2 regions of the Streptomyces sp. SCSIO 30461 genome follow, and region 2 is predicted to be linked to the other one. Evidence: predicted binding sites of a transcription regulator. Region 2 holds the regulator's gene; the other holds the start of a gene.
What was found. Region 2 encodes HrcA, which represses chaperone genes, less so after heat shock. Its sites were predicted from a motif close to TTNGCACTCNGNNNNNCNGAGTGCNAA; they were not measured.

Region 1: the regulator HrcA is predicted to act here: its motif matches at 9,039-9,065, upstream of groES (co-chaperone GroES).

What each region holds. Positions count from the first base shown of each region.
Region 1 is NZ_CP146101.1:7,306,004-7,321,626, reverse strand. Features, by position in the region: gene V1460_RS32805 (alpha/beta hydrolase) at 1-1,063, shown strand, start outside; gene tsaE (tRNA (adenosine(37)-N6)-threonylcarbamoyltransferase complex ATPase subunit type 1 TsaE) at 1,038-1,592, shown strand; gene V1460_RS32795 (hypothetical protein) at 1,798-2,019, shown strand; gene V1460_RS32790 (L,D-transpeptidase) at 2,104-2,667, opposite strand; gene tsaB (tRNA (adenosine(37)-N6)-threonylcarbamoyltransferase complex dimerization subunit type 1 TsaB) at 2,772-3,425, shown strand; gene rimI (ribosomal protein S18-alanine N-acetyltransferase) at 3,488-4,024, shown strand; gene tsaD (tRNA (adenosine(37)-N6)-threonylcarbamoyltransferase complex transferase subunit TsaD) at 4,017-5,186, shown strand; gene V1460_RS32770 (hypothetical protein) at 5,183-5,452, shown strand; gene V1460_RS32765 (polysaccharide deacetylase family protein) at 5,540-6,415, shown strand; gene V1460_RS32760 (THUMP-like domain-containing protein) at 6,582-7,811, opposite strand; gene V1460_RS32755 (polysaccharide deacetylase family protein) at 7,930-8,838, shown strand; gene groES (co-chaperone GroES) at 9,212-9,520, shown strand; gene groL (chaperonin GroEL) at 9,662-11,284, shown strand; gene V1460_RS32740 (ester cyclase) at 11,436-12,128, opposite strand; gene V1460_RS32735 (SDR family oxidoreductase) at 12,202-12,975, opposite strand; gene V1460_RS32725 (LysR family transcriptional regulator) at 13,622-14,518, shown strand; gene V1460_RS32720 (WhiB family transcriptional regulator) at 14,637-14,969, opposite strand; gene V1460_RS32715 (response regulator transcription factor) at 15,351-15,623, shown strand, end outside.
Region 2 is NZ_CP146101.1:6,508,627-6,524,249, reverse strand. Features, by position in the region: gene rpsT (30S ribosomal protein S20) at 1-210, opposite strand, end outside; gene lepA (translation elongation factor 4) at 413-2,284, shown strand; gene V1460_RS29345 (AMP-binding protein) at 2,634-4,523, shown strand; gene V1460_RS29340 (SpoIIE family protein phosphatase) at 4,799-6,835, shown strand; gene hemW (radical SAM family heme chaperone HemW) at 6,976-8,208, shown strand; gene V1460_RS29330 (DUF3097 domain-containing protein) at 8,351-9,157, opposite strand; gene V1460_RS29325 (MBL fold metallo-hydrolase) at 9,205-9,942, opposite strand; gene hrcA (heat-inducible transcriptional repressor HrcA) at 10,143-11,159, shown strand; gene dnaJ (molecular chaperone DnaJ) at 11,160-12,293, shown strand; gene V1460_RS29310 (nitronate monooxygenase) at 12,395-13,504, shown strand; gene V1460_RS29305 (16S rRNA (uracil(1498)-N(3))-methyltransferase) at 13,501-14,232, shown strand; gene V1460_RS29300 (hypothetical protein) at 14,142-14,507, opposite strand; gene V1460_RS29295 (histidine triad nucleotide-binding protein) at 14,701-15,060, shown strand; gene V1460_RS29290 (ribonuclease Z) at 15,083-15,623, shown strand, end outside.

The DNA of each region.
Region 1 (15,623 bases), 800 kb from region 2:
CAAGGCACGGCTCGCGCTGGACGCCTCGGGCCCCTATGGGTCGCTGCGCGGCACACCGGGCCGGGCCACGTCGGACGACGGTACGACCCTCTACTACGAGACCGACGAGGTCGATCCGGACGCGGGAGGTGTCGGACCGCGCAGGCGCAGGCTGTTCGGCCGCAAGTCGCCGGCGCCGGTCACCGTCGTGTTCAGCCACGGCTACTGCCTCAGCCAGGACTCCTGGCACTTCCAGCGAGCCGCGCTGCGCGGGCTGATCCGCACCGTCCACTGGGATCAGCGCAGCCATGGGCGTTCGGGGCGCGGCATGGACCAGTCCGGGCCGGACGGGACCGCGGTCTCGATCGACCAACTCGGCCGGGATCTGAAGGCGGTCATCGACGCGGCGGCTCCCGAGGGCCCGTTGGTGCTGGCGGGCCACTCGATGGGCGGGATGACGATGATGGCGCTGGCCGAGTCGTACCCCGAGCTGATCCGGGAGCGGGTGGTCGGCGTCGCGTTCGTGGGGACGTCGGCCGGACGGCTCGGCGAGGTGAACTACGGCTTGCCGGTCGCGGGTGTGAACGTGGTGCGGCGGGTGCTGCCGGGAGTGCTGAAGGCGCTGGGCTCCCAGGCGGATCTGGTCGAGCGCGGGCGGCGGGCGACGGCGGATCTGTTCGCGGGGCTGATCAAGCGCTACTCGTTCAGCTCGAAGGACGTGGATCCGGCGGTGGCCCGGTTCGCCGAGCGCATGATCGAGGGCACCCCGATCGATGTGGTCGCCGAGTTCTACCCGGCTTTCGCCGAGCATGACAAGGCGGCGGCGCTGGAGGTCTTCCAGGAGGTCCCGGTGCTGGTCCTGGCCGGGGATCGGGATCTGGTCACGCCCAGCACGCACAGTGAGGCGATCTCGGATCTGCTGCCCGACTCCGAACTGGTGATCGTCCCGGATGCCGGCCATCTGGTGATGCTGGAGCATCCGGTGGTGGTCACCGACCGGCTTGCCGACCTGCTGGTGCGGGTCGGGGCGGTTCCGGCAGCGGCTAACGTTGGCACGTATGGAAGCACCGCAGAGCCAGGCTGACACGACCGCGACCGCGACCGCGACCGCGGCCGCCGTACCGACCGCGGCCGCCGCCCGTCTCACCCTCACCTCCCCGGACCGGATGCAGGAGCTGGGCCGCCGACTGGCCGGGCTGCTGCGGCCCGGTGACCTCGTCATGCTCAGTGGTGAGCTCGGCGCGGGCAAGACGACCCTGACCCGCGGACTCGGCGAGGGCCTCGGGGTGCGCGGCGCCGTGACCTCGCCGACGTTCGTCATCGCCCGGGTGCACCCGTCACTGGTCGGCGGCCCGGCCCTGGTCCATGTGGACGCGTACCGGTTGGGCGGGGGGCTGGACGAGATGGAGGACCTGGACCTCGATGTCTCGCTGCCGGATTCCGTGGTGGTCGTGGAGTGGGGCGACGGCAAGGTCGAAGAGCTCTCCGACGACCGGCTGCATGTGGTGATCCACCGGGTCGTCGGCAGCACGGACGACGAGCGCCGCACGGTCACCCTCACGGGGATCGGTCCCCGCTGGACCGGCGCCGGTCTTGCCGGGCTCGCCGCCTGAGAGTCCGAACGGCCTGCGTCCCTTGCTCTGCCTCCGTCGAGCCGCGTCCGTCGAGCCGCGTCTTCGTGGCGCGGTCCGTTTGTGTACGTTCCGACAAGACGTCGGCAAAATGTTGCGCCCCTGGCTGCGGGCGTGGTCACATGGATGATGAGATCAGGTTAGGTCTACCTAACCGTGCCTGCCCCCGGAGCACCAGGAGGCATCCATGTCCGCGCCCGAGCACGAGGCGACCGGTCCCCGCTCGCGGCCCCGGTCCCCGTCCGCACCCTCTGCCGTGTCGATGCGGGATCTGCTGGCGTCGTGCGCGGCTGCCAGCGCGGTCTCGACCCCGCCACGCGAGCACGGAGGCGGCTCCGCAGATCCGTCGTCAGGCGCCGTGAGGCCCACGAGCGCCGCGGAACACGAGGAGCAGCGCCACGCGGCGTAGCACGATCGGGTGGTTTGCGCCGCCGCTCCCGCCTGATGACCAAGGCCCTGGGTCCGCCTCCTGGGGAACCGGGAGCAGCGGGCGCTACGGGACGACGACGACCTTGGTCTCGATCACCGCGAAGTCCCACATGGCGTCGCCGTCCGCGCGCTTCATCCGCACGCCGCCGGTCTTGCGGGACGGGTCCGGATACGGCATCGACCCGTCCACCGCGGCACTGAACCCGATGCTCACCCCGTCGACGGTCGCGAACCGCACGACGTGCTCGATCGGCACCCCGTCCGAGCCGCGGATGTCGGCGCTGCGCGAGGTCACCTCATACGTCCCGGGCAGCGGGCTCACCGTGCTCGGCGCGACGGGGAACGTATGCGTCGCCTTGCCGTCGGCGCCGACCAGCCAGACCCGCCGCTCGCCCAGCGCGTACACCACCCGCACGCCCTTGCCGGACTTCGCGGGCACGGCGAGGGGATCGGGCCGCGGCTGGTCCGCGGCGCTGCCGGGCGGCTCCGCGCCGGGGGAGTGCCCTGCCGTGGCGGGCCGACCGAGGTCGTCGGGGACGTTCGCGGACGCCTGGTAGGCGAGGAAGCCGACCACGGCGAGCGCCGCCGCGGTGAGCCCGGCCACCATTCCCGAGCTGCTCCTGGCCACCCTGCTCCCCTTGTCTGCTCTGCTGCGTACGCGGCTGACGGTAGCAGCAGGGGCCGCCCGTCACAGGACGCCGTGCCCGGCTGTCGTGGCCGTAGGCTGTTCGCGTGCTCTTGCTCGCCGTTGATACCGCCACCCCAGCCGTCACCGCCGCCCTCCACGACGGCACATCCGTCGTCGCCGAGGCCACATCGACCGACGCCCGCCGACATGGGGAACTCCTGCTGCCCGCAGTCGACCGCGTCCTCGCGGACGCGGGGCTGGCGCTGGACGCCGTCACGGAACTCGTGGTCGGCATCGGTCCAGGACCGTACACCGGGCTGCGGGTCGGCCTGGTGACGGCCACGACCTTCGGCTCGGCACTCGGCGTTCCGGTGCACGGGCTGTGCACGCTGGACGGCCTCGCCTACGCCGCCGGGATCGAGGGGCCGTTCGCGGTGGCGACCGACGCGCGCCGCAAGGAGGTCTACTGGGCGCGCTACGACGGCTTCCGCAACCGGGTGGGCGAACCGGCCGTCGACCGCCCCGCGGAGATCGCCGACCGTCTCGCCGGGCTGCCGGTGGTCGGCGCGGGCGCGCTGCTCTACCCGGAGTCCTTCCCCGACGCCCGCGGCCCGGAGCACCAGTCGGCCGCCGCGCTGGCGTCGCTCGCCGCGGAGAAGCTCACCTCCGGTGAGGAGCTGCTGCCGCCCAGGCCGCTCTATCTGCGCCGTCCGGACGCCCAGGTGCCCAAGAACTACAAGGTGGTCACGCCGTCGTGAGCGGCGGGCACGACACGACCGCCGCGCTGCGGCCCACCGGGGCGCCGGCGGTACTGCGTGAGATGCGCTGGTGGGACATCGAGCCGGTGCTGAAGCTGGAACACGACCTCTTCCCCGAGGACGCCTGGTCCCCGGGGATGTTCTGGTCGGAGCTCGCCCACGCACGCGGACCCGGCGCCACCCGCCACTACGTCGTCGCCGAGACGGGAGCGCCCGGGAGCGGCCGGATCGTCGGCTACGCGGGCCTGGCCGCCGCCGGTGGGCTCGGGGACGTACAGACCATCGCCGTCGCCCGCGAGCAGTGGGGCACCGGACTCGGCGCGCGGCTGCTCACCGACCTGCTCCAGCAGGCCACCGCGAGCGAATGCGAAGAGGTGCTCCTGGAAGTGCGCGTCGACAACACCCGGGCGCAGAAGCTGTACGAGCGCTTCGGCTTCGAGCCGATCGGGTTCCGCCGCGGCTACTACCAGCCCGGCAACATCGACGCCCTCGTGATGCGCCTGAGCGTCCGCGACGCGGGCGCCCCCGACACCCTCTCGGGCGCTCCCTCGGACCGACCCGTACACGGCCACGTACAAGGAACTGATAACCATGGCTGACGAACCGCTCGTGCTCGGCATCGAGACGTCCTGCGACGAGACGGGCGTCGGCATCGTCCGCGGCACCACCCTGCTCGCCGACGCCATCGCCTCCAGCGTCGACGAGCACGCACGCTTCGGCGGAGTCGTACCCGAGGTCGCCTCGCGCGCGCACCTGGAGGCGATGGTCCCGACGATCGAGCGCGCCCTGAAGGAGGCCGGGGTCACCGCGAGGGACCTGGACGGGATCGCCGTGACGGCCGGCCCCGGGCTCGCGGGTGCGCTGCTGGTGGGGGTGTCGGCGGCGAAGGCGTACGCGTATGCCCTGGGCAAGCCGCTCTACGGGGTGAACCACCTAGCCTCGCACATCTGCGTGGACCAGCTGGAGCACGGGCCGCTGCCCGAGCCCACCATGGCGCTGCTGGTCTCGGGCGGTCACTCGTCGCTGCTGCTCGCTCCCGACATCACCAGCGATGTACGGCCGATGGGCGCCACCATCGACGACGCGGCGGGTGAGGCCTTCGACAAGATCGCACGCGTGCTCCAGCTGGGCTTCCCGGGCGGGCCCGTCATCGACCGGCTGGCGAGGGAGGGAGATCCGGGGGCGATCGCGTTCCCGCGCGGTTTGAGCGGTCCGCGCGACCCCGCGTACGACTTCTCCTTCTCCGGGCTCAAGACCGCTGTGGCCCGCTGGATCGAGGCCAAGCGCAACGCGGGCGAGGAGGTGCCCGTACGGGATGTGGCCGCCTCCTTCCAGGAGGCCGTGGTGGATGTGTTGACCCGCAAGGCGGTCCGGGCCTGCAAGGACGAGGGCGTCGACCATCTGATGATCGGCGGCGGTGTGGCGGCGAACTCGCGGCTGCGCGCCCTGGCCCGGGAGCGGTGCGATGCGGCCGGTATCCGGCTGCGGGTGCCGCGTCCCAAGCTGTGCACGGACAACGGTGCGATGGTGGCCGCGCTGGGCGCGGAGATGGTGGCACGCAACAGGCCGCCGTCGGACTGGGAGCTGTCGGCCGACTCGTCGCTGCCGGTGACCGATCCGCATGTGCCGGGCGCGCATTCCGCTCAGGCTCACGGCCATGACCACGGCCATGACCACGGCCATGACCACGGCCATGACCACGGCCATGACCACGGCCATGACCATCTGCATGAGCTCAGCAAGGACAATCTGTACTCATGACGGTCGTCACCTTGATGTGGGAGGCGCGCGCGGCCGATGGCCGGGGCACCGAGCTGCTCGACTGGGCCCGCGCGAGCGAGCTGCCGGGTGTGCCGCCCCTGCGTCGTGAGACCTTCCGCGCGCCTGGGGGCCGTGTTCTGGTCCTGACCTGGTGGGCGGCGCGGCCCGAGTCGGAGGCGCTGCCCGAACTGCCCGACCCCGCACCGGAGCTGATCAGTCGGCCGGTGCACCGCTGGCGCTTCGAGTCCGTCGACTTCCCCATGTGACGCACACTCAAGCAACCCCGCACGCCTGTTCGTCATCCATCAGAGCGGAGAGATCGGTCGAACGGCGTACGAACATGGGGTGCTGGGGTGGGCGGGAACAGCGTGGGACGGCGGTGGACCGCGGGGGTGCTTCTCGCGGCGGTGCTGATACCGGGACTCATATCAGGGTGTTCGACCACATCGGAGGCCACTCCGTCGTCACGCGCGAGCCGACCGGGCGCCGACTCCGCGTCGCAGCCTGCCGAGGGGACCTCCTCCCAGGGCGCCGACGCGGTGGGCAGCGCCGCGGCGTACCGGAAGTGGGGCATCCCGCCGCTGGCCGCGCCGCCCGCACCGCCGAAGACCAAGCCGTTGATCCTGCGCGCGGGTGGCGGGATACCCGTGATCAGCGACATACCGGTGAAGGACAAGGTCGTGTTCATCACCGTCGATGACGGGGCCGAGAAGGACCCGGAGTTCCTGACGATGATGAAGGAGCTGAAGGTCCCCTTCTCGATGTTCCTCACCGACTCGGCCATCAGCAGCGACTACGGCTATTTCGACCGGCTCCGGAAGCTGGGCAACGGAGTCCACAATCACACCCTGACCCACCCCGACCTGCGGACCCTGGACGCGGCGGCTCAGAAGCGTGAGATCTGCGGCCAGCAGGACAAGCTCAAGGCCCGCTACGGAACGGCACCGCGCCTCCTGCGCCCGCCCTACGGCAACTGGAACGAGGACACCCGCGCCGCCGCCATGGCCTGCGGAGCCGAGGCGATCGTGCTGTGGCGCGAGTCGATGCAGATCAAGAACATGCAGTACCAGCGCGGCGACAAGAAGCTGCACCCCGGCGACATCATCCTGGCCCACTTCCGCGGCCCGTCCGACCTCAAGGGGACGACCATGACCGAGATGACGGCGCATCTGCTGCGCCGCATCCAGGAGCAGGGCTTCACGGTCGCGCGCCTGGAGGACTACCTCTGAGGCACGGGGGCGATGCCCGGGCCGGCGGGCCGATCTGCCGACCCGCATCGGACTGGACCTGAAGCGCGTTGCGGAAGTTGCTCGCCGATCGGGCGGCGGTGCTCGGGGGTCTCACCACGCGGCCGATCGGGGTACGCGGGCTGCTGGCCCCCGGTCGTGACCCGGGCTACGCCACCGGCCCGCCGATCAGCATCGTCGGCGCCCCGGCCACCCTCGTCAGGAACACGGTCGCCGCGTTCGGCCCGCTCGGCTTGACCTTGCGGCGCACCTCCTCCGGCTCGACCGCCGAGCCGCGCTTCTTCACGGTCAGGTTGCCGACGCCGCGTTCGCGCAGCAGCGCCTTCAGCTTCTTGAGATTGAACGGCAGTTCGTCGGTGATCTCGTAGGCCGTCGCATACGGGGTCGGGCGCAGCTCGTCGGCGGTGACGTAGGCGATGGTCGGGTCGATCAGCCCGCCCCCCAGCTCGTCGGCGACCTCGGCGACCAGGTGCGCGCGGATCACGGCGCCGTCGGGCTCGTACAGATAGCGGCCCATCGGGCGGACCTCGGGATCCGGCAGTCCACGGCCGACCAGCGTCGCACCCGATGGGAGGAGGGTGGCGCGGCGAGCCCCCGGAGTGATGGCCTCGGGGCGGCCCTCGTCGTGCCAGAGCACGGCTTCCTTCACGTCGCCGCCGTCCGAGATCCACTCCGCCTCGAAGTCGGCGGGGATCAGCTCGTGCGGGACACCGGGGGCGATCTTGACGGCTCCGGTGCCGACCCGGCGCACCGCGTCGATCGCCCAGGACAGCGGCGGGGAGTAGCCCTCCGGGTCGAAGATCCGCCCGCCACCGCCGCGCCCGCCCCGACTGCCGCCTTTGCCGCCGCGCCTGGCCGGGTCGATGAAGACCGCTTCCGTGCCGGTCAGGTCGTACTCCAGGACGTCCGTGCAGCTGACTGTGATCAGCGGGGTCCCTTCCACCACCATGCCTACGTTGATCAGGGCGGCCTCGGCGGTCAGCGGGTCCATGTCGACCGCTTCGACGACGAAGCCTTCGCGGGCCAGTGCGATCGCGTCGCCGCCGATTCCGCAGCAGAGATCGGTCACCTGGACGGGGCCGATGTCCCGGAACCGCGAGGCGCGGTAGGCGGCCACGGTGCGACGGGTGGACTGCTCGACCCCGTTCGGAGTGAAGTACATCCGGTACGCGTCGTCGGCGCCGAACTTGGCCACCGCCCGCTGCCGCAGCCGTGCCTGGGCGAGCGCCGCCGAGACCAGCTCGGCCGGGTGCTCGCGGCGGAGCCTGGTGGCCACGGCGAGCTCCTGGGCGGGGTCGTGGTCGCGCAGGACGGCCAGCAGTGCCTGCCCTTCGGTGCTCAGCAGCGGCCCGAGGTGGGGGAAGGAGACGTCGTTCACACGGCCATTGTCGGCCAGTCGGGGGATGGCGCGGCGTCCGGTGGCGGTGTCGGAGCCGTATGGGCGCCCGGCGCTGACAGGATGCCCGGATATGGGACTAGTACGACAAAACGCAAAAATGACGAAAGGTTGGCGGCGTGGGGCGCTGGTGCTGACCGCGCTGGTCGTCGCCGCGATCGGTGGGAACTGCGCCGTCAGCGGGAGCTGTACGAGTGGGAACACGTCGGGTCCCGGGTCCCACACCTTGTACGGGGCACCGGGTGCCGCGGGGGCGCCCGGGGCGCCCGGCGGGCGCATGGGGAAGCCGGCGTCCGGCGCCCAGGCGGCGGCGGCCAGGTACTGGGGACTCGACGAGCCGCCGCTCGTCCCGCCCCCGCCGCCGGACGAGAAGCCGGAGCTCACCACCCGCGAGGGCTTCGAGGTCCGCGACCACGACGGCCTCCCACCGGTCTTCACCACCGTCCCGACCGACGACCGGGTCGTCTTCCTCACGATCGACGACGGAGCCGAGAAGGACCCCGCGCTGTTGCGGATGATGAGTGATCTGGGGATCCCGTACAGCGCCTTCCTCACCGACTACCTGGCCCGGGGCGACTACTCTTACTTCGGCCGGATGCAGGAACGCGGGGTGGTGCTGAACAACCACACCCTCACTCACGCCTATCTGCGCGGGCGGCCCTACCAGGCCCAGCGCCGGGAGATCTGCGGCCAGCAGGACCGGATGGAGGAGGAGTTCGGTGAGCGGCCCCGGCTCTTCCGTCCGCCCTACGGCGCCTACGACCGGAACACGCTGCGGGCCGCCGAATCATGCGGGATCGAAGCCGTGCCGCTCTGGGCGGCGGAGGCGTTCGCGGACCGTATGGAGTGGCGGGAGGCGGACCGGGAACTCCGCCCCGGCGACATCATCCTCACCCACTTCAGGGGCGAGGCGGAGTGGCGGACCCGGATGCCGGAACTGATCCGGCGGGTCATGAACCTGATCACCGAGCGGGGATACGCGGTGGCGCGGCTGGAGGACTACGTCTGAGGGCTGCCCCCTGAAGCCGGCGTCGTGATGCCCGTCCGCTGGGGATCAGGGGCATTCGGGGGCAGCACTCAGTCGGGGAGCCGTGAAACGGGGACTTCGGGTGGCATGGAACGCGGCCGCCGGCCCGGCCGTTGTGCAGACCGGACACGCCCTCGGGAGCCCCCCGAGGGTAGACGGTGCGAACCGCCACACGGCGCTGATTGGCACTCCGCTTGACCGAGTGCTAATCGCGGCCATAGTCTCGGCTCTGGCACTCCCCGCAGGAGAGTGCCAACACAGCGACGGGCAGGTCCGGCACCCGCGACGACGGATCCACCTGGTCGCCACCTCAGACAGTTAACCCCGTGAGATCTCCGAAGGGGGAGGTCGGATCGTGACGACCACCAGCTCCAAGGTTGCCATCAAGCCGCTTGAGGACCGCATCGTGGTCCAGCCGCTGGACGCCGAGCAGACCACGGCCTCTGGCCTGGTCATCCCGGACACCGCCAAGGAGAAGCCCCAGGAGGGCGTCGTCCTGGCCGTCGGCCCGGGCCGCTTCGAGAACGGCGAGCGCCTGCCGCTCGACGTCAAGACCGGCGATGTCGTGCTCTACAGCAAGTACGGCGGCACCGAGGTGAAGTACAACGGCGAGGAGTACCTCGTCCTCTCGGCTCGCGACGTGCTCGCGATCATCGAGAAGTAAGTCACCCGGCAGTTTTGCCCTGAGCCGCGCCCTGGCCCCCGTGTCTGAGAAGCCGGGTCGCCGGGGCGCGGTTCGTTTTTCGCGATGGCGGCTGTCCCAGGAGGCAGCCGGGGATCGCAACGAGAGGACTTGAGAAGCTCCATGGCGAAGATCCTGAAGTTCGACGAGGACGCCCGTCGCGCCCTTGAGCGCGGCGTCAACAAGCTCGCCGACACGGTCAAGGTGACGATCGGCCCCAAGGGCCGCAACGTCGTGATCGACAAGAAGTTCGGCGCCCCCACCATCACCAACGACGGTGTCACCATCGCCCGTGAGGTGGAGATCGAGGACCCGTACGAGAACCTCGGCGCCCAGCTGGTGAAGGAGGTGGCGACCAAGACCAACGACATCGCGGGTGACGGCACCACCACCGCCACCGTGCTCGCCCAGGCCCTGGTGCGCGAGGGTCTGCGCAACGTCGCAGCGGGCGCCTCCCCGGCCGCCCTGAAGAAGGGCATCGACGCCGCCGTCAAGGCCGTATCCGACGACCTGATCGCCACCGCGCGCCCGATCGAGGAGAAGTCCGACATCGCCGCCGTCGCCGCGCTGTCCGCCCAGGACCAGCAGGTCGGCGAGCTCATCGCCGAGGCGATGGACAAGGTCGGCAAGGACGGTGTCATCACCGTCGAGGAGTCCAACACCTTCGGTCTGGAGCTGGACTTCACCGAGGGCATGGCCTTCGACAAGGGCTACCTGTCGCCGTACATGGTCACCGACCCGGAGCGTATGGAAGCCGTCCTCGACGACCCGTACATCCTGATCCACCAGGGCAAGATCTCCGCGATCACGGATCTGCTGCCGCTACTGGAGAAGATCATCCAGGCCGGTGGCTCCAAGCCGCTGCTGATCATCGCCGAGGACGTCGAGGGCGAGGCCCTGTCCACGCTCGTCGTCAACAAGATCCGCGGCACCTTCAACGCGGTCGCGGTCAAGGCGCCCGGCTTCGGCGACCGCCGCAAGGCGATGCTCCAGGACATGGCCACCCTCACCGGTGCCACCGTCATCGCCGAGGAGGTCGGCCTCAAGCTCGACCAGGCCGGTCTGGACGTGCTGGGTACCGCCCGCCGCATCACCGTCACCAAGGACGACACCACGATCGTCGACGGCGGTGGCAAGAGCGAGGACGTGTCCGGCCGCGTCGCGCAGATCAAGGCCGAGATCGAGACCACGGACTCCGACTGGGACCGCGAGAAGCTCCAGGAGCGCCTCGCGAAGCTGGCCGGCGGCGTGTGCGTGATCAAGGTCGGCGCCGCCACCGAGGTGGAGCTGAAGGAGAAGAAGCACCGTCTGGAGGACGCCATCTCCGCGACCCGCGCCGCGGTCGAGGAGGGCATCGTCTCCGGTGGTGGCTCCGCGCTGGTGCACGCCGTCAAGGTGCTCGAGGGCAACCTCGGCAAGGACGGTGACGAGGCCACCGGTGTCGCGGTCGTCCGCCGCGCCGCCGTCGAGCCGCTGCGCTGGATCGCCGAGAACGCCGGCCTCGAGGGCTACGTCATCACCGCCAAGGTGTCGGAGCTGGAGAAGGGTCAGGGCTTCAACGCCGCGACCGGCGAGTACGGCGACCTGGTGAAGGCCGGAGTCATCGACCCGGTCAAGGTCACCCGCTCCGCGCTGGAGAACGCCGCGTCGATCGCCTCCCTGCTGCTCACCACCGAGACCCTCGTGGTGGAGAAGAAGGAAGAGGAGCCGGCGGACGCGGGCCACGGTCACGGCCACTCCCACTGAGCTGAGCCGCCGCGCTGAGCTGAGCCGCCGAGGCGGCCCCGCCCCGTAGTGGTGTGCACGAGCCCCCGGTCCCTGGAGTCTCCAGGGACCGGGGGCTCGTGCCGTATTCCCTGCGGCGCACCGCGTGCACGCTGCGCCGCCTGTGTGACGCCTACATCTCCAGCACCCCGAGCTGGCCCATCAGGCCCAGCCGGTCGTACTGCCACCAGCTCTCGCAGATCATGCCTTCGCGGAACCGATGGGTGGTCGTCCCGGTCATGGTGCACTGCCTGCCGGTCGGCTCGACGCCCATGAACTCCCCGTTGTGGCGCCCGTTCCAGGTCCAGCGGGTGGTGACGCGATCGCCTTCCGCGATCTGGTCCTCCAGCTCGATGGTGAAGTCGAACCCCGCGCTCCACCGGGCGACTTCGCGCAGGAAGGCGTCGATGCCGACGAGGTCGGCGGGGTTGGACGGATCGTGGTTCCGGTAGTCGTGGGTCAGCAACTCACGCAGCAGCTCCGGATTCCCCGCGATGCAGTCCAGGAAGAACCTGCGGCTCGCGCCCTTGTTCAGCTGCTCGTCCCTGACCACGTCCAGATCGGTGAACGTCGGCATGCCGTCGCACAGCTCCACCATCTTCTGGAAGTTCCGTTCGGTCTCGGGCAGGTTCGAGTTCCTCATCGCGTCTTCGTACGAGGGGAACTCGACCAGCTCGATCACATGGGCCGAATCAGAGCGGTCCTTGGCGACCAGGCTGTGGGTCGCGGTGCGCTTGCCGCCGGTCTGCTCGACCCAGGTGTCCAGGAGCCGGTTGAGCTCGTCCAGGCGCTCCGTTTTGCATTCGATCATTTGCACGAACGTCATGGCGTCCCCCTGAGGGTCGCTGGGGATCACTGGGATACGTCCATTTTAGTGAAGTTCGCGCTGGTTGGTCTGATCAGTTGGGTCCGTACTTGCGGCCCGCCCGTGAACTGAACCCGCCCAGCAGTCCCCGGGGCGCCAGCTTCACCACGCCCATCAGCGCCTTGTAGCGCGGATCGGGGATGGACAGCGACTTCCCGCGCGCCAGATCGGACACCGCCGTTGCCACCAGCTTGTCGGCGTCCAGCCACATCCAGTCGGGAATGTTGGACGTCCCCATCCCGGCCCGCTCATGGAACTCGGTGCGGACGAATCCGGGGCACAGCGCCATCAGCCGCACCCCGGTACCCGCGAGGTCGCGGGCCGCGCCCTGGGTGAACTGCACGACCCAGGCCTTGGACGCCCCGTAGGTGCCCCGGGGCAGGAACGCGGCCACCGACGCCACGTTCACCACTCCGCCGCGGCCTCGCTCCCGCATCGGCTGGACGGCCGCCGAGGTCAGCCGCAGCACCGCCTCGCAGTGCACCTTCAGCATCCGGAGCTCGTCCGCCATGGGCACTTCGAGATAGCGCCCCTTGTTGCCGAACCCTGCGTTGTTCACCAGGAGGTCCACCGGGCGTCTGCGATCGCCGAGCCGGGCCTCCACCGACTCGATGCCCGCCTCCTCCGCCAGATCGGCGGTCAGCACTTCCGCCTCGATGCCGTGCCGGTCGTGCAGTTCGGTCGCCTGCTCCCGGAGCCGCTTGGTGTCGCGGGCCACCAGGACCAGGTCGTGTCCGTCCGCGGCCAGTCGCCGCGCGAACGCGGCGCCGATGCCGGCGGTCGCGCCGGTGATGAGTGCTGTCGTCATGTACGGCACGTTAGTGCCCGCTGCGTATGTGCGGCATACGGGCAGTCGCGCTGCGCCGTACAGGTGACACGGCCCGGCGCACGCCTCATGGTGCCTATGCGGAGCCGCACTTGGCCGCGTACTTCCGCGCGGTGTCGAGCAGCTCGGACCCCATGCACTCGGCCGCCACCGGGGTGCGCGGCGGGAGGGCGCGTGCGGGGGCCTCCCGGGCGAAGGCCCGGGGGAGTCACGGCCGGGACCAGCAGGGCCACCGCGATGTCGTGGTCCGGGCGGTGCGCGACCTCGATCGGATCGCCGGCCCGGACGGTCCCGGGCTCGATCGCCCGGAGCGGCGCCCCCGGTGCCGCCGTCCGGGTGAATCGCCGGACCCAGCCCCGCTCGCCGAGGTGCCCCTGGAGCTGGCGAAGTCCGCCTCGGCGCCGCTGCGGGCGACGCCTTCGGGGCCGGGCGCGAAAACCCGTACGGCGCCGTCGGCCGGGCGTTCGTCGATGCCGGTGATGCCGCCTGTGGCATCGGTGTCCTCGACGGCTTCGGCCCGGCCCGCATCCGCTGGCAGGAGCTTCGTATGTATGACGCCAACCCAGCGTTCTCAAAGTCTCCGTCGAATAAAGAGCTGGAAGTCCAAGCAGGTCTTATGCTTCCTACTGTGATCGAAGCCCGACATCTCCGCATCCTGCGTACGGTCGCCGCGACCGGCTCCTTCTCGGCGGCGGCCCGCGAGCTGGGCTGCACCCAGCCCGCGGTCAGCCAGCAGATGAAGGCGCTCGAAAACTCGGTCGGCACACCTCTGCTGGTCCGGGCGACCGGTCGCGAGATGCGGCTCACCGAGGCCGGTGAGGTGCTGGTACGCCACGCGGTGGGCATCCTCGCCGGGCTCACCGCCGCGGAGGAGGAGGTGGCGGCGATTGCGGGGCTTCGTGCCGGCCGGGTCCGGCTGGTGTCGTTCCCGAGCGGCAACTCCACCCTGGTGCCGACCGCGCTCGCCGCGCTGCGAGCGGCGCATCCGGGCACCCGGGTCTCGCTCGTGGAGGCGGAGCCGCCGCGCTCGGAGGCGATGCTGCGTGAGGGTGACGCGGACGTGGCCCTCGCCTTCCGCTACGGCGGCGGCGCGGCCGCCGAGTGGGAGGACTTGGTGGTCCGCCCGCTGATGGGCGACCGGCTCGTCGGCTTGGTGCCCGACGGCCACCGGCTGGCCGGTGCCGGCACGGTGGCCATCGCGGATCTGGCGGACGAGCCCTGGATCGCGGGCTGCCCGCGTTGCCGCCGCCAGCTTGTCGCCGTCTGCGAGGAGGCCGGGTTCACCCCGAGGATCGATTTCGCCACGGACGACTACCCGGCCGTGGCCGGACTCGTGGGCGCCGGCCTCGGTGTGGCCGTACTCCCCGAGCTCGCGCTTGATTCGGTGCGGCCCAAGGGGGTCCGCACCGTCACCGTGGAGCCCGCCGTGCACCGTGAGATCGTCGCGCTGACCCTGCCGGATCTGGTCCGGGTACCCGCGGTGGCCGCCATGCTGGAGCGGCTGGCCGGTGCCGCGGCACGCTGAAGCGGCGCCGCACCGCCTTGCCGTGAGGGGTGGCGAGTTCAGCACGAATTCCCGGCGGGCGCGGAAGCGGACGCCGTTGCAGGAACGTTTCTTCGTCTATTCGGTGCCGGCTGATGGATCAGGTGGGCCCACCGCCCGTCGCGCCGCCTGCGCTCGATGCCGGAATCAGCCGATTCCGTGCCCGCCCCATGAGCTCCTCACGCTCGTCCTCGGTCAGTCCGCCCCACACCCCGTAGGGCTCCCGCACCGCCAGCGCGTGCGCCGCACACTCGGCGCGCACCGGACATCTCATGCAGACCTCTTTCGCCGAGTTCTCGCGCGCGCTCCTCGCCGCGCCGCGTTCCCCCTCTGGATGGAAGAAGAGTGAGCTGTCTACCCCACGGCACGCTGCGAGCAGCTGCCAGTCCCACAGATCGGCGTTCGGTCCGGGAAGGCGGGAGAAATCTGCCATAGCGCATGTCCCCTTGTAGCCGTGCTGAGTGGATGTCTGAAGCTCCGACCGTACATCTACGGTGTTAGTAGATGTAAATATGACTCATTGCGAATCTAGCCACAGACACCAGCAAAAGGGAAGAAAAGCCGCTAAATGGGGCATAGGCCCCGCCGGGCTGGCTGCTGAGCCGTGTTGCTCTCCTCCGTACGTGGCTCCTCACGTAGAGTGCCGAAGGCGCTCGTCGCACCCGTAACTCTTTCGAGTGACCGTCGTTGAGAGTGCGGAGGCGGTTGAGAGAACAAGCACTCGGGCAGAGTCCGGGTGCGTCAACCGCACAGGTGACGATACGTAACCAGCCTGGAGGCTCAAGGTGACGCGCATCAGCTGCGGAGGGCGGCCATGACATCCGTCCTCGTCTGCGACGACTCCCCGCTCGCCCGAGAGGCGCTCCGCCGCGCGGTCGCAACCGTGCCCGGCGTAGAGCGCGTGACGACCGCGGCCAACGGCGAGGAAGTCCTCCGCCGATGGGGCGCCGACCGCTCGGACCTGATTCTGATGGACGTACGCATGCCCGGCCTGGGCGGCGTCGAGACGGTCCGTCGGCTGCTCTCCGCCGACCCCGGTGCCCGGATCATCATGCTCACGGTCGCCGAGGACCTCGACGGGGTGGCG
Region 2 (15,623 bases):
GTTCTTGTGGATGACGCCCTTCGAGACAGCCTTGTCCAGCTTGCGGGCCGCCTCGCGGGTGGCCACGGTGGCCTTCTCGACGTCGCCGGAAGCGACAGCCTCGCGGGCCTTGCGGATCGCGGTCTTGAGCGACGACTTGACGGCCTTGTTGCGCAGGCGCGCCTTCTCGTTGGTCTTGTTCCGCTTGATCTGGGACTTGATGTTCGCCACGAAAGAGCCTTTTCAGGTTCGATGATTTTCCAAGACGTGCTCGCAGCTGAGAGGGCATGCGAGACACAGCTGCCCAGGCTACCAGCCGTGGTCCGGGCGGCCCAAACCGGGCCCAGGGCCCCGGGCGTGGGACCATGGAGGCTGCGTATCGATCCGACACGACCCGAGACGAGCGCTCGGCGCTCAAGAATCAGGACCCTGCGTGCCCGCGACCCCCAGCCATGTGCCCGAGCCGAGCCGTACCGACCCGGCACTGATCCGCAACTTCTGCATCATCGCGCACATCGACCATGGCAAGTCCACCCTTGCCGACCGGATGCTCCAGCTCACCGGTGTGGTCGAGCAGCGGCAGATGCGCGCTCAGTACCTCGACCGGATGGATATCGAGCGCGAGCGCGGCATCACGATCAAGTCCCAGGCGGTGCGTCTGCCGTGGGCACCCACGACGGGCGATGGCCAGGGCAAGACCCACATCCTCAACATGATCGACACCCCGGGCCACGTGGACTTCACCTACGAGGTGTCCCGCTCGCTGGCCGCCTGCGAGGGCACGCTCCTGTTGGTGGACGCCGCCCAGGGCATCGAGGCGCAGACCCTCGCGAACCTCTACCTCGCGATGGAGAACGACCTCACCATCGTGCCGGTCCTCAACAAGATCGACCTGCCGGCCGCGCAGCCCGAGAAGTTCGCCGAGGAGCTGGCGAACCTCATCGGCTGCGACCCGACCGACGTGCTGAGGGTGTCGGCGAAGACCGGTGTCGGGGTGGACGCCCTGCTGGACCGGGTCGTCCAGGACGTCCCGCCGCCCGTCGGGGTCGCGGACGCCCCTGCCCGCGCGATGATCTTCGACTCCGTCTACGACTCCTACCGGGGTGTCGTCACCTATGTACGAGTCGTCGACGGACAGCTCAGCAAGCGCGAGCGCATCCGGATGATGTCCACCGGCGCCACCCATGAGCTCCTGGAGATCGGCACCAACTCGCCCGAGATGCTCGCCGCCGACGGCCTGGGCGTCGGTGAGGTCGGCTATCTGATCACCGGCGTGAAGGATGTCCGCCAGTCCAAGGTGGGTGACACGATCACCCAGCAGGTCAAGGGCGCCACCGAACCGCTCGGTGGTTACAAGGACCCCAAGCCGATGGTGTTCTCCGGCCTCTACCCGCTGGACGGTTCGGACTACCCCGAGCTGCGTGACGCCCTCGACAAGCTCCAGCTCAACGACGCCGCACTGGTCTACGAGCCGGAGACCTCCGCGGCCCTGGGCTTCGGTTTCCGTGTCGGCTTCCTCGGTCTGCTGCACCTCGACGTGATCCGCGAGCGGCTGGAGCGCGAGTTCGGCCTCGACCTGATCGCGACCGCGCCGAACGTGGTCTACCGCGTGGTCATGGAGGACGGCAGCGAGCACACCGTCACCAACCCGAGCGAGTTCCCCGAGGGCAAGATCGACGAGGTCTTCGAACCGGTCGTACGGGCCACGATCCTCGCGCCGAGTGAGTTCATCGGCTCGATCATGGAGCTCTGCCAGAACCGCCGCGGTGTGCTGCTCGGCATGGACTACCTCTCCGAGGACCGTGTCGAGATCCGCTACACCCTCCCGCTCGCCGAGATCGTCTTCGACTTCTTCGACCAGCTGAAGTCCAAGACCCGCGGCTACGCCTCCCTGGACTACGAGCCCACCGGCGAGCAGAACGCCTCGCTTGTCAAGGTCGACATCCTGCTGCACGGCGACAAGGTCGATGCCTTCTCGGCGATCACCCACAAGGACCAGGCGTACGCCTACGGCGTCCGACTCGTGGCCAAGCTCAAGGAGCTCATCCCGCGGCAGGCATTCGAGGTCCCGGTCCAGGCCGCGATCGGCTCCCGGGTGATCGCCCGTGAGACCATTCGCGCCATCCGCAAGGACGTCCTCGCCAAGTGCTACGGCGGTGACATCTCCCGTAAGCGGAAGCTGCTGGAGAAGCAGAAGGAAGGCAAGAAGCGGATGAAGATGGTCGGCTCCGTGGAAGTGCCCCAGGAGGCCTTCATCGCGGTGCTCTCCAGTGACGACTCCGGGGGCGGCAGGGCGAAGAAGTAGGATCCGCCCGCGCGGGTGCTGGGGGAGTCGCTTCGGCCGCTTCGCGGTTGTGCGGCGAGCGCTTCCGAGGCGGCTCGCGGGCGGCTGAAGGACGGCTCGCAATCGGTACCGGAATAGCCCGGAAGAACCAAGCACCTCTGTTCGCCTGAACCGCCCCACAGGTCCCTGTGTCCACCGGCACGGGGGCCTGTTCGTTATGAAGCGGCAGCCTGCTCCCCCTTACGTGGGGGAGCCGTGGCACTTACCCTGACAATCGCCCGGCGGGTTACTCGCGAGTTAAACAATCGTGTCCCGTCGCGCAATCAGCCAGTCATGCAGCAACGCCGCAGCAGCAGGCCCGGAGGATGTCGTGACCGACGCACAGACCCTGATCGAGAACCGACCGCCATCCGTGGCGACTCTCTTCGTCCAGCGGGTGGCGGCCACTCCCGAAGCGGAGGCGTACCGGTACCCGGTGCCCGCGGCCTCCGGACAGGGTCCCGATGACTGGAAGTCGCTCAGCTGGAGCGACGCCGCCGAGCGGGTGTATGCGATCGCCGCGGGCCTGGTCGACCTGGGCGTGCAGCCGGAGGAGCGGATCGCGCTCGCCTCCGCCACCCGTGTCGAGTGGATCCTCGCCGACCTCGGCATCCTCTGCGCAGGCGCCGCCACCACGACCGTCTACCCGCAGACGAACGCCGAGGAGTCCGCTTACATCCTCGCCGACTCCGAGAGCCGTGTGCTGGTCGCCGAGGACGCGGAGCAACTGGCCAAGGCCCGCGAGCGGCGCGCCGAGCTGCCGAACCTGAAGCATGTCGTGGTGATCGACCCCACGGGCGTCGAGCCGTCGGACGAGGACCCGGAAGGCTGGGTCGTCTCCCTCGCGGATCTGGAGGAGCGCGGCAACCGGTACCTCGCCACGCACCCGAGCGCGGTCAAGGAGCGGGTCGAGGCGATCACCGCCGAGCAGCTCGCCACCCTCATCTACACCTCGGGCACCACCGGCCGCCCGAAGGGTGTCCGGCTGCCGCACGACAACTGGTCCTACATGGCCAAGGCCATCGCCTCCACCGGTCTGCTCACCAAGGACGACGTCCAGTACCTGTGGCTGCCGCTGGCCCATGTCTTCGGCAAGGTGCTGATCTCCGGCCAGATCGAGCTCGGGCACGTGACCGCAGTCGACGGCCGGGTCGACAAGATCATCGAAAATCTGCCGGTGGTCCAGCCGACCTACATGGCGGCCGTGCCCCGGATCTTCGAGAAGGTCTACAACGGCGTCGCCGCCAAGGCCCGCGCGGGTGGTGCGGCCAAGTACAAGATCTTCCAGTGGGCCGCGGGCGTGTCCCGCGCCTACGCCAAGGAGAGCCAGGACACTTTCCGCCGCACCGGAAAGGCCTCCGCCTCCCTCGGTCTCACGGCCAAGCACAAGGTCGCCGACGCCCTGGTCTACGCCAAGCTCCGCGAGGCGTTCGGCGGACGGCTGCGCGCCGCGGTCTCCGGCTCGGCCGCGCTCTCGCCCGAGATCGGCTTCTTCTTCGCCGGTGCGGGCATCCATATCCTGGAGGGCTACGGACTCACCGAGTCCAGCGCCGCCTCCTTCATCAACCCGGCCGAGGCCTACCGCACCGGTACGGTCGGCAAGCCGCTGACGGGCACTGAGGTCCGGATCGCCGACGATGGCGAGATCCTGCTGCGCGGCCCCGGCATCATGCAGGGCTACCACGGGCTTCCGGAGAAGACCGCCGAGGTCCTGGAGGCGGACGGCTGGTTCCACACCGGCGACATCGGCGAACTCTCGCCCGACGGCTATCTGCGGATCACCGACCGCAAGAAGGACCTCATCAAGACCTCCGGCGGCAAGTACATCGCCCCGGCCGAGGTGGAGGGCCAGTTCAAGGCGGTCTGCCCGTTCGTCTCCAACATCCTGGTCCACGGCGCCGACCGGAACTTCTGCACCGCCCTCATCGCTCTGGACGAGCCCGCGATCCTCGGTTGGGCCAAGGAAAACGGTCTCGACGGCAAGTCCTACGCCGAGGTCGTCGCCGCCCCGGGGACCGTGCAGTTCATCGAGGGCTACGTGAAGCGTCTCAACGAGGGCCTCCAGCGCTGGCAGACCATCAAGAAGTTCCGTCTGCTGCCCCGCGACCTCGATGTGGAGCACGGTGAGCTGACGCCGAGCCTGAAGCTGAAGCGGCCCGTCGTGGAGCGCGAGTACAAGGACCTCATCGAATCGATGTACGACGGTTCGCGAGAGGCGTAGCAGTCCACCAGCGGGGCCCGGCGGCTCCGGTACGGTCACCGCGGGCGCGGCGAGGGGCATTTCCTCGTCGCGCCCGCGCCGTTTCTCTCCCGCTCCGGAACGCGGAATTCCTTCATCCGGGTGTGCTCATATCGAGCACTTCGATGACTCCGTGCTTATGGACGAGTCCGGTCTGTCACCCTGTCGTTGTCGTCAGTCGTTCACATGGCAGCGCACGGCAGTACACGTCGGCGCTTGCCGGCGCAGGGCAACACGGAGCCGGACAGGAGCCGAGTGTGGGGTCCGTACCGACACAGCAGGACACCGCGGCAGCCGCGGCGACCGCCGCCCGGCGGTCAAGGCACCTCCTCGCACAGCGCGGCGGCGTACGTGCCGCGGCGCGCACCAGCCTGCCCGCGAACCCGGCAGCGGCCTCGGCCGCACGGCGGTTCGTGGGCGCGGCACTGGCAGAGTGGACCCGGCTCGGGACGGTTCCCGTGCGCGGCGCAGACCGGTTGGCCGAGGACACCGCGCTGGTCGTCAGCGAACTCGTGACCAACGCCGTGGTGCACGCCGGGACCACCGTGGAGGTGCTGGTACGCCTGGACGCGTCGACCGATGACGATCCGCCGTGTCTCGTCGTCGAGGTCGGGGACCAGCACCCGGCCCGGACGGTACGCGGACACGCCGCCGACCCGGGGCCCGAGCCGGACGCGGCGGCGGACCAGCACGAGTACGGCCGCGGGCTGCGCCTGGTGTCCGCGCTGAGCGGGTCCTGGGGGATCACGTACCGCACCGGCCGCAAGGCGGTGTGGGCGAAGCTGCCGCTCGGCGGTGTCGACCTCCCCCTGAGCGCCCCGGCCGGGACGACGGTCTTCCAGCACGGTGTCCAGGGGGTGCCAGGCGGCCAAGGGGGCTACGGGGTCGCCAGGGGTCTCCCTGAGAGCCCACCGCCGCCCCGCACCCCGCCGGGGCAGGGCGACGACCACCCCGGCTGGACCGGGCGTGGAGCACTGACCTTCCTCGCCGAGGCGTCCGATCTGCTCGCCGGCCAGCTGGACGAGGACATGGTCGCCGCGCTCACCGGGCAGCTGCTGGTGCCTCGGTTCGCCGACTGGTGCGCCGTGTGGCTGGACGGCGAGGCCGGTCCGGTACCCCGGCTCGCCAAGGTCTGGCACGCCGACGAGTCCCGGATCGAGGGTCTGCGTGCGGCGCTGCTCAAGGACCCGCCCCGGCTGCCGCGTGAGGCCGGGTCCACCGCCGTGGCGGTCCCCGTGGCATGGCCGCACCCGGAGACACCCGAAAGCGGCCCGGGGACGGACGCCCCGGGCGGCACCGCCATGGCCCTGCGGCTGGCCGCCGGGGCCCGGCCGCTCGGCACCCTGGTGCTCGCCCGTGAGGGCGTGCACCAGGGTGCCCTCACGGGCGAGCAGCACGAGGCGGGTGCCTGCGCGGGCATCCCCGACCAGGCGACCGCGCTGATCGAGGACTTCGCCCGCCGGGTGGGACTCGCCGTCGGAGCCGCCCGCGCCTATACCCGCCAGGCCACCATCAGTCGGGTGCTCCAGCGCGGGCTGCTCCCCGCCCAGGTCGCCCAGATCCCGGGGGTCGACAGCTCACTCGTGTACGAGCCCAGCGGCGATGGCCTCGCGGGCGGCGACTTCTACGACATCTTCCCGGCCGGGAAGGGCGGTCGCTGGTGCTTCATGCTCGGCGATGTCCAGGGCAGCGGCCCCGAAGCCGCCGTCGTCACCGGTCTCGCCCGTCCCTGGCTGCGGCTGCTCGCCCGCGAGGGCTACCAGGTCGGCCAGGTGCTCGACCGCCTCAACGACCTGCTGCTCGACGACGCCATGGAGGCGGCGGAGGCGGCGGCGCTCATGGCGGTGGCCCCGGGCGGCCCGGTTCCCGACGGCCCCCAGTCGCGGTTCCTGTCGCTGCTGTACGGGGAGCTCGCACCGCTGTCGGTCGGCGGGGTCAGCTGCACCCTGGCCTGCGCGGGCCACCCGCTCCCGCTCCTGCTGCGCCCGGACGGCACGGTACGCCCGGCAGGCGCCTCCCAGTTGCTCCTGGGCGTGGTCGGAGACGCGGAGTACGACAGTCAGACCTTCGTGCTGGAGCCCGGCGACACCCTGCTCTGCGTCACCGACGGGGTCACGGAGCGGCGCTCCGGCTCCCGGATGTTCGACGACTCCGACGGTCTGGCCCGGGCGCTGGCCGAGTGCGCCGGTCTGAGCGCCCAAGGAGTCGCGGACCGCATAAGGCTGGCCGTGCACACCTTCGCGGAGACCCCGCCCGGCGACGATCTGGCTCTGCTGGTGCTCCAGGCACGCTGACCGCACCTACCCGGCCTCGCCCAAGCACCGCCGGGTCCCGCCTGGCCCGGCACCGTCCCCGCCCAGCGCCGCCGGGTCCGGACAGCGTCTCCCCGGCGGTGCGTCCGGGTGCACTCCACGGGTGGCGGACAATGGTCTCCATGCCTTCCGTACTGCCCGATGGTGAGCCCATGCCCGCGGACGGGTCGCTGCCGCCGCACGCCCGCACGGGCGCCGGCGACCGGCCCCTCGGGTTCTATCTGCACGTCCCGTACTGCGCCACCCGCTGCGGCTACTGCGACTTCAACACCTACACCGCGAGCGAGCTGCGCGGCAGCGGAGGCGTGCTGGCCTCCCGCGACAACTACGCCGACACCCTGGCCGACGAGGTCCGGCTCGCCCGCAAGGTGCTCGGCGACGACCCCCGCCCGGTACGTACTGTCTTCGTCGGCGGCGGTACGCCGACCCTGCTCCCCGCCGCCGACCTGGTGCGAATGCTCGGGTCGGTGCGCGAGGAGTTCGGCCTGGCCGATGACGCCGAGATCACCACGGAGGCCAACCCGGAGTCCGTGGACCCCGCCTATCTCGCGGAGCTCCGGGCCGGCGGCTTCAACCGGGTGTCCTTCGGGATGCAGAGCGCCCGGCAGCATGTGCTGAAGGTCCTGGACCGCACCCACACGCCCGGACGCCCCGAGGCCTGTGTCGCCGAGGCACGCGCGGCCGGCTTCGAGCACGTCAACCTCGATCTGATCTACGGCACCCCGGGGGAGACCGACGACGACTGGAGGGCCTCTCTGGACGCCGCGATCGGCGCCGGTCCCGACCACATCAGCGCCTACGCCCTGATCGTCGAGGAGGGCACCCAGCTCGCCCGCCGGATTCGCCGCGGCGAGGTGCCCATGACCGACGACGACGTGCACGCCGACCGCTACCTCATCGCCGATGAGGTGCTGTCCGGGGCGGGCTTCGACTGGTACGAGGTCTCGAACTGGGCCACGTCCGCGGCCGGGCGCTGCCTGCACAACGAGCTGTACTGGCGCGGCGCCGACTGGTGGGGCGCGGGACCCGGCGCGCACAGCCACGTGGGCGGCGTGCGCTGGTGGAACGTGAAGCACCCCGGTGCCTACGCGACGGCCATCGCCGATGGCCGCTCACCCGGCGCGGGACGGGAGATCCTGCCGGACGAGGACCGCAGGGTCGAGCGTGTCCTGCTGGAGCTGCGACTGCGCGAAGGCTGCCCGCTGGACCTGCTGCGCCCCGACGGCCTTGCGGCGGCGGGCCGTGCCCTGGCGGACGGGCTGCTCGAACCCGGGCCGTACGAGCGGGGACGGGCGGTGCTGACGTTGCGCGGGCGGCTGCTCGCGGACGCGGTGGTCCGAGACCTCGTCGACTGAACGGGCCGAACGGTCCGAATGGCCGACGCTCCGCTCCCCGGCCCTTGCGGGCACCCCGGCGACACCTCGGCCCGCGTGGGGCCGGACGGGGCCCGTTCTCGGCCCACCGCCGTCGGGAAGCCGGCCCACCGCCGTCGGAAAGTCAGTCCACCGCCGTCACGAAGTCGATCAGCTCCTCCACCCGTCCCAGCAGCGCGGGCTCCAGATCCCGGTAGCTGCCCACCTTCGACAGGATGTGCTGCCAGGCCGCCCCCGTGTTCTCCGGCCACCCCAGGGCCCGGCACACCCCGGTCTTCCAGTCCTGCCCGCGCGGTACGGAAGGCCAGCCCGAGATGCCAACCGAGGAAGGCTTCACCGCCTCCCAGACGTCGATGTACGGATGCCCGACCACCAGCAGATGCGGGTCGCATACGGACGCGGCGATACGGGACTCCTTGGAGCCCGGCACCAGATGGTCCACGAGCACCCCGAGCCGTGCGTCCGGCCCCGGCGCGAAGTCCGCCACGATCGCCGGGAGGTCGTCGACGCCTTCCAGGTACTCGACGACCACGCCCTCGACGCGCAGGTCGTCGCCCCAGACCTTCTCGACCAGTTCCGCGTCGTGCCGCCCCTCCACATAGATCCGCCCCGCCCTTGCCACCCGAGCCCGTGCCCCGGGGACGGCGAGGGAGCCCGATGCCGTGCGGGTGGGCCGTACCGGGGCGTCCGAAGGCGGCCTGACCAGCGTGACCGCCTTGCCCTCCAGCAGGAAACCGCGCGGCTCCATAGGGAACACCCGGTGCTTGCCGAAGCGGTCCTCCAGCGTCACCGTGCCGGCTTCACAGCGGATCACCGCGCCGCAGAAGCCCGTTCCGGCCTCCTCCACGACCAGGTCGCGTTCGGCGGGGACCTCGGGCACCGGGGTGGACCTTTTCCAAGGGGGCGTCAGATCAGGGCTGTAGCTGCGCATTGGGCAGACGCTACCGGCTCGGCGGCGCGCCGGACCGGGACACCGGTTCAGGACACCCCGAACCGCCGGGCCAGCCGGTCCCGTTGCGCGCGTACGAAAGCCGCGTCCACGACCGCCCCGTGCCCGGGCACGTACAGCGCGTCGTCCCCGCCCAGCGCCAGCAGCCGGTCGAGCGCCGCGGGCCACTGCGCGGTGACGGCGTCCGAGCCTGCCTGGGGCTCTCCCGACTCCTCGACCAGGTCACCGCAGAGCACGACCTCGGGGCCGCCCGCAGTGTCCGGAACCAGCACCACCAGGTCATGGCCGCTGTGACCGGGCCCCACGTTCGCCAGCAGGACTTGGCGTCCACCGAGGTCCAGCGTCCACTCGCCGCTGACCACGTGCCGCGGAGCCACCAGCGCGTCAGCCGCTTCGGCGGCGTCGTCCGGTGTCACACCCTGGCGGACGGCGTCCTCGCGCAGCCCCTCCCGCTGGTGTGCCGTTCCCATGAGCTGGTCCAGCCCCACCGCGCCATACACCCGCGCTCCGGAGAACGCCGCCGTACCGAATACATGGTCGAAGTGCGGATGGCTTAGCGCGATATGCGTCACACGCCGCCCGCCCAGCAGCGACTCGATCTGGGTCCGCAGCTCGCCGCCCTCGCGGAGCGAGCTGCCCGTGTCGTACAGGAGTACGGCGTCATCTCCGGCCACCACTGCCGCGGTGGCGTCCCATACGGGCAGCCGCCGCCGCCCTGCCCCTGCGCCGATGCGCTCCCAGCCGAAGTCTTCCCAACTGACGTCCATGAGGCGACGCTATCCACGTACGGTGAGGAAACCCCAGCGAAAAGCCTGATGGCGTCCGTGACGCGTTCGCCGCCGGTCGCCCTTGCTCGGGGTGTACCCCACGGCCGTACACTGGCCGGGGGGCCCTTGGCACTCCACCGTGTTGAGTGCCAGATCACACCGACCGAACCGCCTATGAACCGCAGCTGGAGGTGCGCACGATGCTCAGCGAACGCAGGCTCGAGGTGCTGCGTGCCATCGTCCAGGACTATGTCGGCACCGAGGAGCCGGTCGGTTCCAAGGCGCTCACCGAGCGTCACAAGCTGGGTGTGTCGCCCGCCACCGTGCGCAATGACATGGCCGTGCTGGAGGACGAGGGCTATATCGCCCAGCCGCACACCAGCGCCGGCCGGATCCCCACGGACAAGGGCTACCGCCTGTTCGTGGACAAGCTCGCGGGCGTCAAGCCCCTGTCGTCCCCCGAAAGGCGGGCGATCCAGAACTTCCTTGACGGCGCCGTCGATCTCGACGACGTGGTGGCGCGCACGGTGCGGCTGCTGGCGCAGCTGACCCGGCAGGTCGCCGTCGTCCAGTACCCGTCCCTCACCCGTTCCACGGTGCGGCATGTGGAGCTGCTGGCCCTCGCCCCTGCCCGGCTGATGCTGGTGCTGATCACCGACACCGGGCGGGTCGAGCAGCGCCATGTGGACTGCCCGGCGCCGTTCTCCGAGACCTCGCTCGCCGATCTGCGGGCCCGGCTGAACAGCAGGGTTGTCGGCCGCCGTTTCACCGACGTGCCGCAGCTCGTGCAGGACCTCCCGGAATCCTTCGAACCGGAGGACCGCGGCGCGGTCTCGACGGTGCTCTCGACGCTGCTCGAAACCCTCGTGGAGGAGACCGAGGAGCGCCTGATGATCGGCGGCACCGCCAATCTGACCCGCTTCGGGCACGACTTCCCGCTCACCATCCGGCCCGTCCTGGAGGCGCTGGAGGAGCAGGTCGTGCTGCTCAAGCTGCTCGGTGAGGCGAAGGACTCCGCCATGACGGTCCGGATCGGGCATGAGATCGCCCACGAGGGACTCAACTCCACGTCCGTGGTCGCCGTCGGCTACGGTTCGGGCGACGAAGCCGTCGCAAAACTCGGCGTGGTCGGACCGACCCGCATGGATTACCCCGGAACGATGGGAGCGGTACGCGCAGTGGCACGTTACGTAGGACAGATCCTGGCGGAGTCGTAAATGGCCACGGACTACTACGCCGTACTCGGCGTGCGCCGCGACGCATCCCAGGACGAGATCAAGAAGGCCTTCCGGCGGCTGGCGCGGGAACTCCATCCGGATGTGAACCCGGACCCGAAGACGCAGGAGCGCTTCAAGGAGATCAACGCCGCCTACGAGGTGCTGTCGGACCCGCAGAAGAAGCAGGTCTACGACCTCGGCGGAGACCCCCTGTCCAGCTCGGGCGGTGGTGCCGGAGGCTTCGGCGCGGGCGGCTTCGGCAACTTCTCGGACATCATGGACGCCTTCTTCGGTACCGCGTCCCAGCGCGGTCCCCGCTCGCGCACCCGGCGCGGCCAGGACGCGATGATCCGGCTGGAGGTCGAGCTCAGCGAGTCGGCCTTCGGCACGACGAAGGACATCCAGGTCGACACCGCCGTCGTGTGCAACACCTGCACCGGCGAGGGCGCGGCCCCCGGCACCTCGGCGCAGACCTGTGACATGTGCCGTGGCCGCGGCGAGGTCTCGCAGGTCACCCGTTCCTTCCTCGGCCAGGTCATGACCTCTCGCCCGTGCCCGCAGTGCCAGGGCTTCGGCACCGTGGTGCCGACCCCGTGCCCGGAGTGCGCGGGCGACGGACGGGTGCGCTCGCGCCGCACGATGAAGGTCAAGATCCCGGCCGGTGTGGACAACGGCACGCGGATCCAGCTCGCGGGCGAAGGCGAGGTCGGCCCCGGCGGCGGCCCGGCCGGCGACCTGTACGTGGAGATTCACGAGCTGCCTCACGCGATGTTCCAGCGGCGCGGCGACGACCTGCACTGCACGGTGACCATCCCGATGACCGCAGGCGCCCTCGGCACCAAGGTGCCGCTGGAGACCCTGGACGGGATGGAGGAGGTCGACATCCGGCCCGGCACCCAGTCAGGGCAGTCGATCCCGCTGCACGGCCGTGGTGTGACGCATCTGCGCGGCGGCGGACGCGGTGACCTCATCGTCCATGTCGAGGTGCAGACCCCGTCGAAGCTGGACCCGGAGCAGGAGAGGCTGCTGCGAGAGCTGGCGAAGCTGCGCGGTGAGGAGCGGCCGATGGGTCAGTTCCAGCCGGGCCAGCAGGGGTTGTTCTCCCGGCTGAAGGACGCGTTCAACGGCCGCTGACGCCGCCGGCTGGGGGTCCTCGCAGTCGAGGGCCCCCTGCTGCACGGGCGCTGGATCCGGCAGGATTCGGCCGGAGCACCGGGACATGGCACCATGCGGGCATGTCCTCCGTGCCGTCCGCGCTTTCTGTGCCGACTGAGCCGTATGCACTGTCCGGTCTCTGCCGCTATCCGATCGTGCAGGCCCCCATGGCGGGCGGCGCTTCGGGTCCTGAGCTCGCGGCAGCCGTGTCCGAGGCCGGTGGGCTGGGTTTCCTCGCCGCCGGTTACAAGACGGCGGACGGCATGTACCAGGAGATCAAGCAGCTGCGCGCGCTCACCAGGCAGCCCTTCGGGGTCAATGTGTTCATACCGCACCCGGCGCACGCCGATCCGGCCGCCGTCGATGTCTACCAGCAGCAACTCGCGGGCGAGAAGGCCTGGTACGAGACACCCCTCGGCGACCCGGACTCCGGACGGGACGACGGCTACGAGGCCAAGTTGGCGATCCTGCGCGACGACCCGGTGCCCCTGGTGTCCTTCACCTTCGGCTGCCCAGGCAAGGCGATCGTCGCGGCGCTCAGACGCGCCGGGACCCGCACCGTCGTCACGGTGACCTCGGTCGACGAGGCGCAGGCCGCACGGCTCGCAGGGGCCGACGCACTCTGCGCGCAGGGCATCGAAGCCGGCGGCCACCGGGCCACGCATCGCGACGATCCCGCACTCGACGGTTCCGGCACCGGACTGCTCACACTGATCGCGCGGCTCCGCGAGACCGTGCCGATGCCGCTGATCGCGGCCGGCGGGCTGATGCGCGGCAGCCAGATCGCCGCGGTGCTGGCGGCGGGAGCCGAAGCCGCCCAGCTCGGTACCGCGTTCCTGGTCTGCCCGGAGTCCGGTGCGCACCCGCTGCACAAGGAGGCCATGACCAGTCCGGTGTTCACCAGGACCGCGCTGACCCGTGCCTTCACGGGCCGACCCGCGCGGGCGCTGGTGAACCGGTTCGTCAGCGAGCACGGAGCGTACGCCCCCGCCGCCTACCCCGAGGTGCACCACATCACCGCCGGCCTTCGCAAGGCCGCGGCGAAGGCGGGTGACCCGCAGGGCATGGCCCTCTGGGCCGGCCAGGGCCACCGGCTGGCCCGTGAACTGCCCGCCGCCCGACTCACCGAGTTGCTCGCCGCCGAAACGGCCGCCGCGAGCGCCTCCCTTACCCTGAGGAACCCCTCATGACCGCTCCCGTGTTCCTCGTGGACCAGGTGTACGCAGGCACCGTCACCGTCGACGGCCCCGAGGGCCGCCACGCTGTGTCCGTACGCCGCCTTCGCGTCGGCGAGGAGGTCGTACTCACCGACGGCCGGGGTAGCGGCGGATACGGCACCGTCACCGCCGTCGAGGGCAAGGACCGGCTGGAGGTCGCCATCACGGAGGTGCGCACGGAGGTGGCTCCCGTGCCGCGCATCACCGTCGTCCAGGCCCTGCCCAAGGGCGATCGCGGCGAACTCGCCGTCGAGACCATGACGGAGACCGGTGTGGACGCCGTCGTGCCGTGGGCGGCGGCTCGCTGCATCACCCAGTGGAAGGGCGAGCGCGGCGCCAAGGCCCTCGCCAAGTGGCGCGCCACGGCGCGCGAGGCGGGCAAGCAGTCCCGGCGCCTGCTGTTCCCCGAGGTCACGGAGACCGCGACGACCCGTCAGGTGGCGGCGCTGCTCGCCGGAGCGGACTTCGCTGCCGTGCTCCACGAGGAGGGCGCCGAGCCGCTCGCCACGGCCGAACTCCCCGTGAGCGGGGACATCGTGCTGGTCGTCGGGCCCGAAGGAGGTGTATCCCCGCAGGAGCTGGCGGTTTTCGCGGAAGCGGGCGCGAAGCCCTACCGCCTCGGCCGCAGCGTGCTGCGCACGTCGACGGCGGGCACGGCCGCGTCCGCCTTGCTACTGGGGCGCACCGGCCGCTGGTCCTGACCCGGCGGACGCTGCGGACGGGTCGGTCCCGACGGACGTGTCGCCGTTCCGGTCGGGTGCGCCGTCGGTCCCGACGGGTGCACGAGCATGTCGTAGATCGCCCACCCGTCGACCTCGGCCGGGGCATCGACCCCGGCCGCCAGCGCCGCGTCCAGGAACCGCCGCACCACTCCCGGCTCATTGAGGTTCAGCGCCTCGCCCTTGCTGCGCGCGACCAGTCCGTCGTGCCAGTAGGCACCGGACACGATCAGCTGCGGCCCTTCCTCGAACACCATACGCAGCCGGGACCCCGTCCCCTCACGGGACAGCGACAGTATCTGGCGGCAGACCCCGTCGGGTTGCTCGAGAGGCCCTGGTCCTGTCCCGGGCGACGGGGCGAGCGCGGCGGATGGGCGGGGGAACCCCATCCGCCGCTCCGGGGATAGCATGCGCACATACTGATCACCGGAGTCGGGAAGGGGCCGGGCCATGGCGGGAGAACCGCAAGCCGACTGCCTGTTCTGCAAGATCGTCGCGGGGGACGTGCCCGCCACCGTCGTCCGTGAGACGGAGACGACCGTCGCCTTCCGCGACATCAACCCCCAGGCGCCCACCCATGTGCTGGTGATCCCCCGGGCGCACTACCCGGACGCCGGCACCCTGGCCGCCGCCCAGCCCGCCGTCGCCGCCGACATACTGCGGGAGGCGGCCCAGGTCGCTGCCGACGAGAAGGTCGACACGACCGGATTCCGTGTCGTCTTCAACACCGGCTCCGGCGCCGGGCAGACCGTTTTCCACGCGCACGCGCACGTACTGGGCGGCCGTGGACTCAACTGGCCTCCCGGCTAGCCGGCGAGACGCGGAGCCACCCGTGTCCGTACGCGAACTGGTCGTCCTCGGCACTGCCAGCCAGGTCCCCACCCGGCACCGCAACCACAACGGCTATCTGCTCCGCTGGGACGGCGAAGGCATCCTCTTCGACCCGGGTGAGGGCACGCAGCGGCAGATGCTGCGCGCCGGGGTCGCCGCGCACGACATCAACCGGATCTGCGTCACACACTTCCACGGCGACCACTCACTCGGCCTCGCCGGAGTGATCCAGCGCGTCAACCTGGACCAGGTCCCGCACCCGGTCACCGCGCACTATCCGGCAAGCGGGCAGCGCTTCTTCGAACGGCTCAGGTACGCCACCGCCTACCGCGAGACCGTCCGCATCGAGGAGCACCCGGTCGCCCACGGCGGGGTGCTCGCCACCACGCCCTCGTACACGCTCGAAGCGCGCGAGCTCTCCCATCCCGTGGAGTCCTTCGGCTACCGCCTCACAGAGCCGGACGGCCGCCGGATGCTCCCCGAAAGGCTGGCCGCGCACGGCATCAAGGGCCCCGACGTGGGCCGCATCCAGCGTGAGGGCG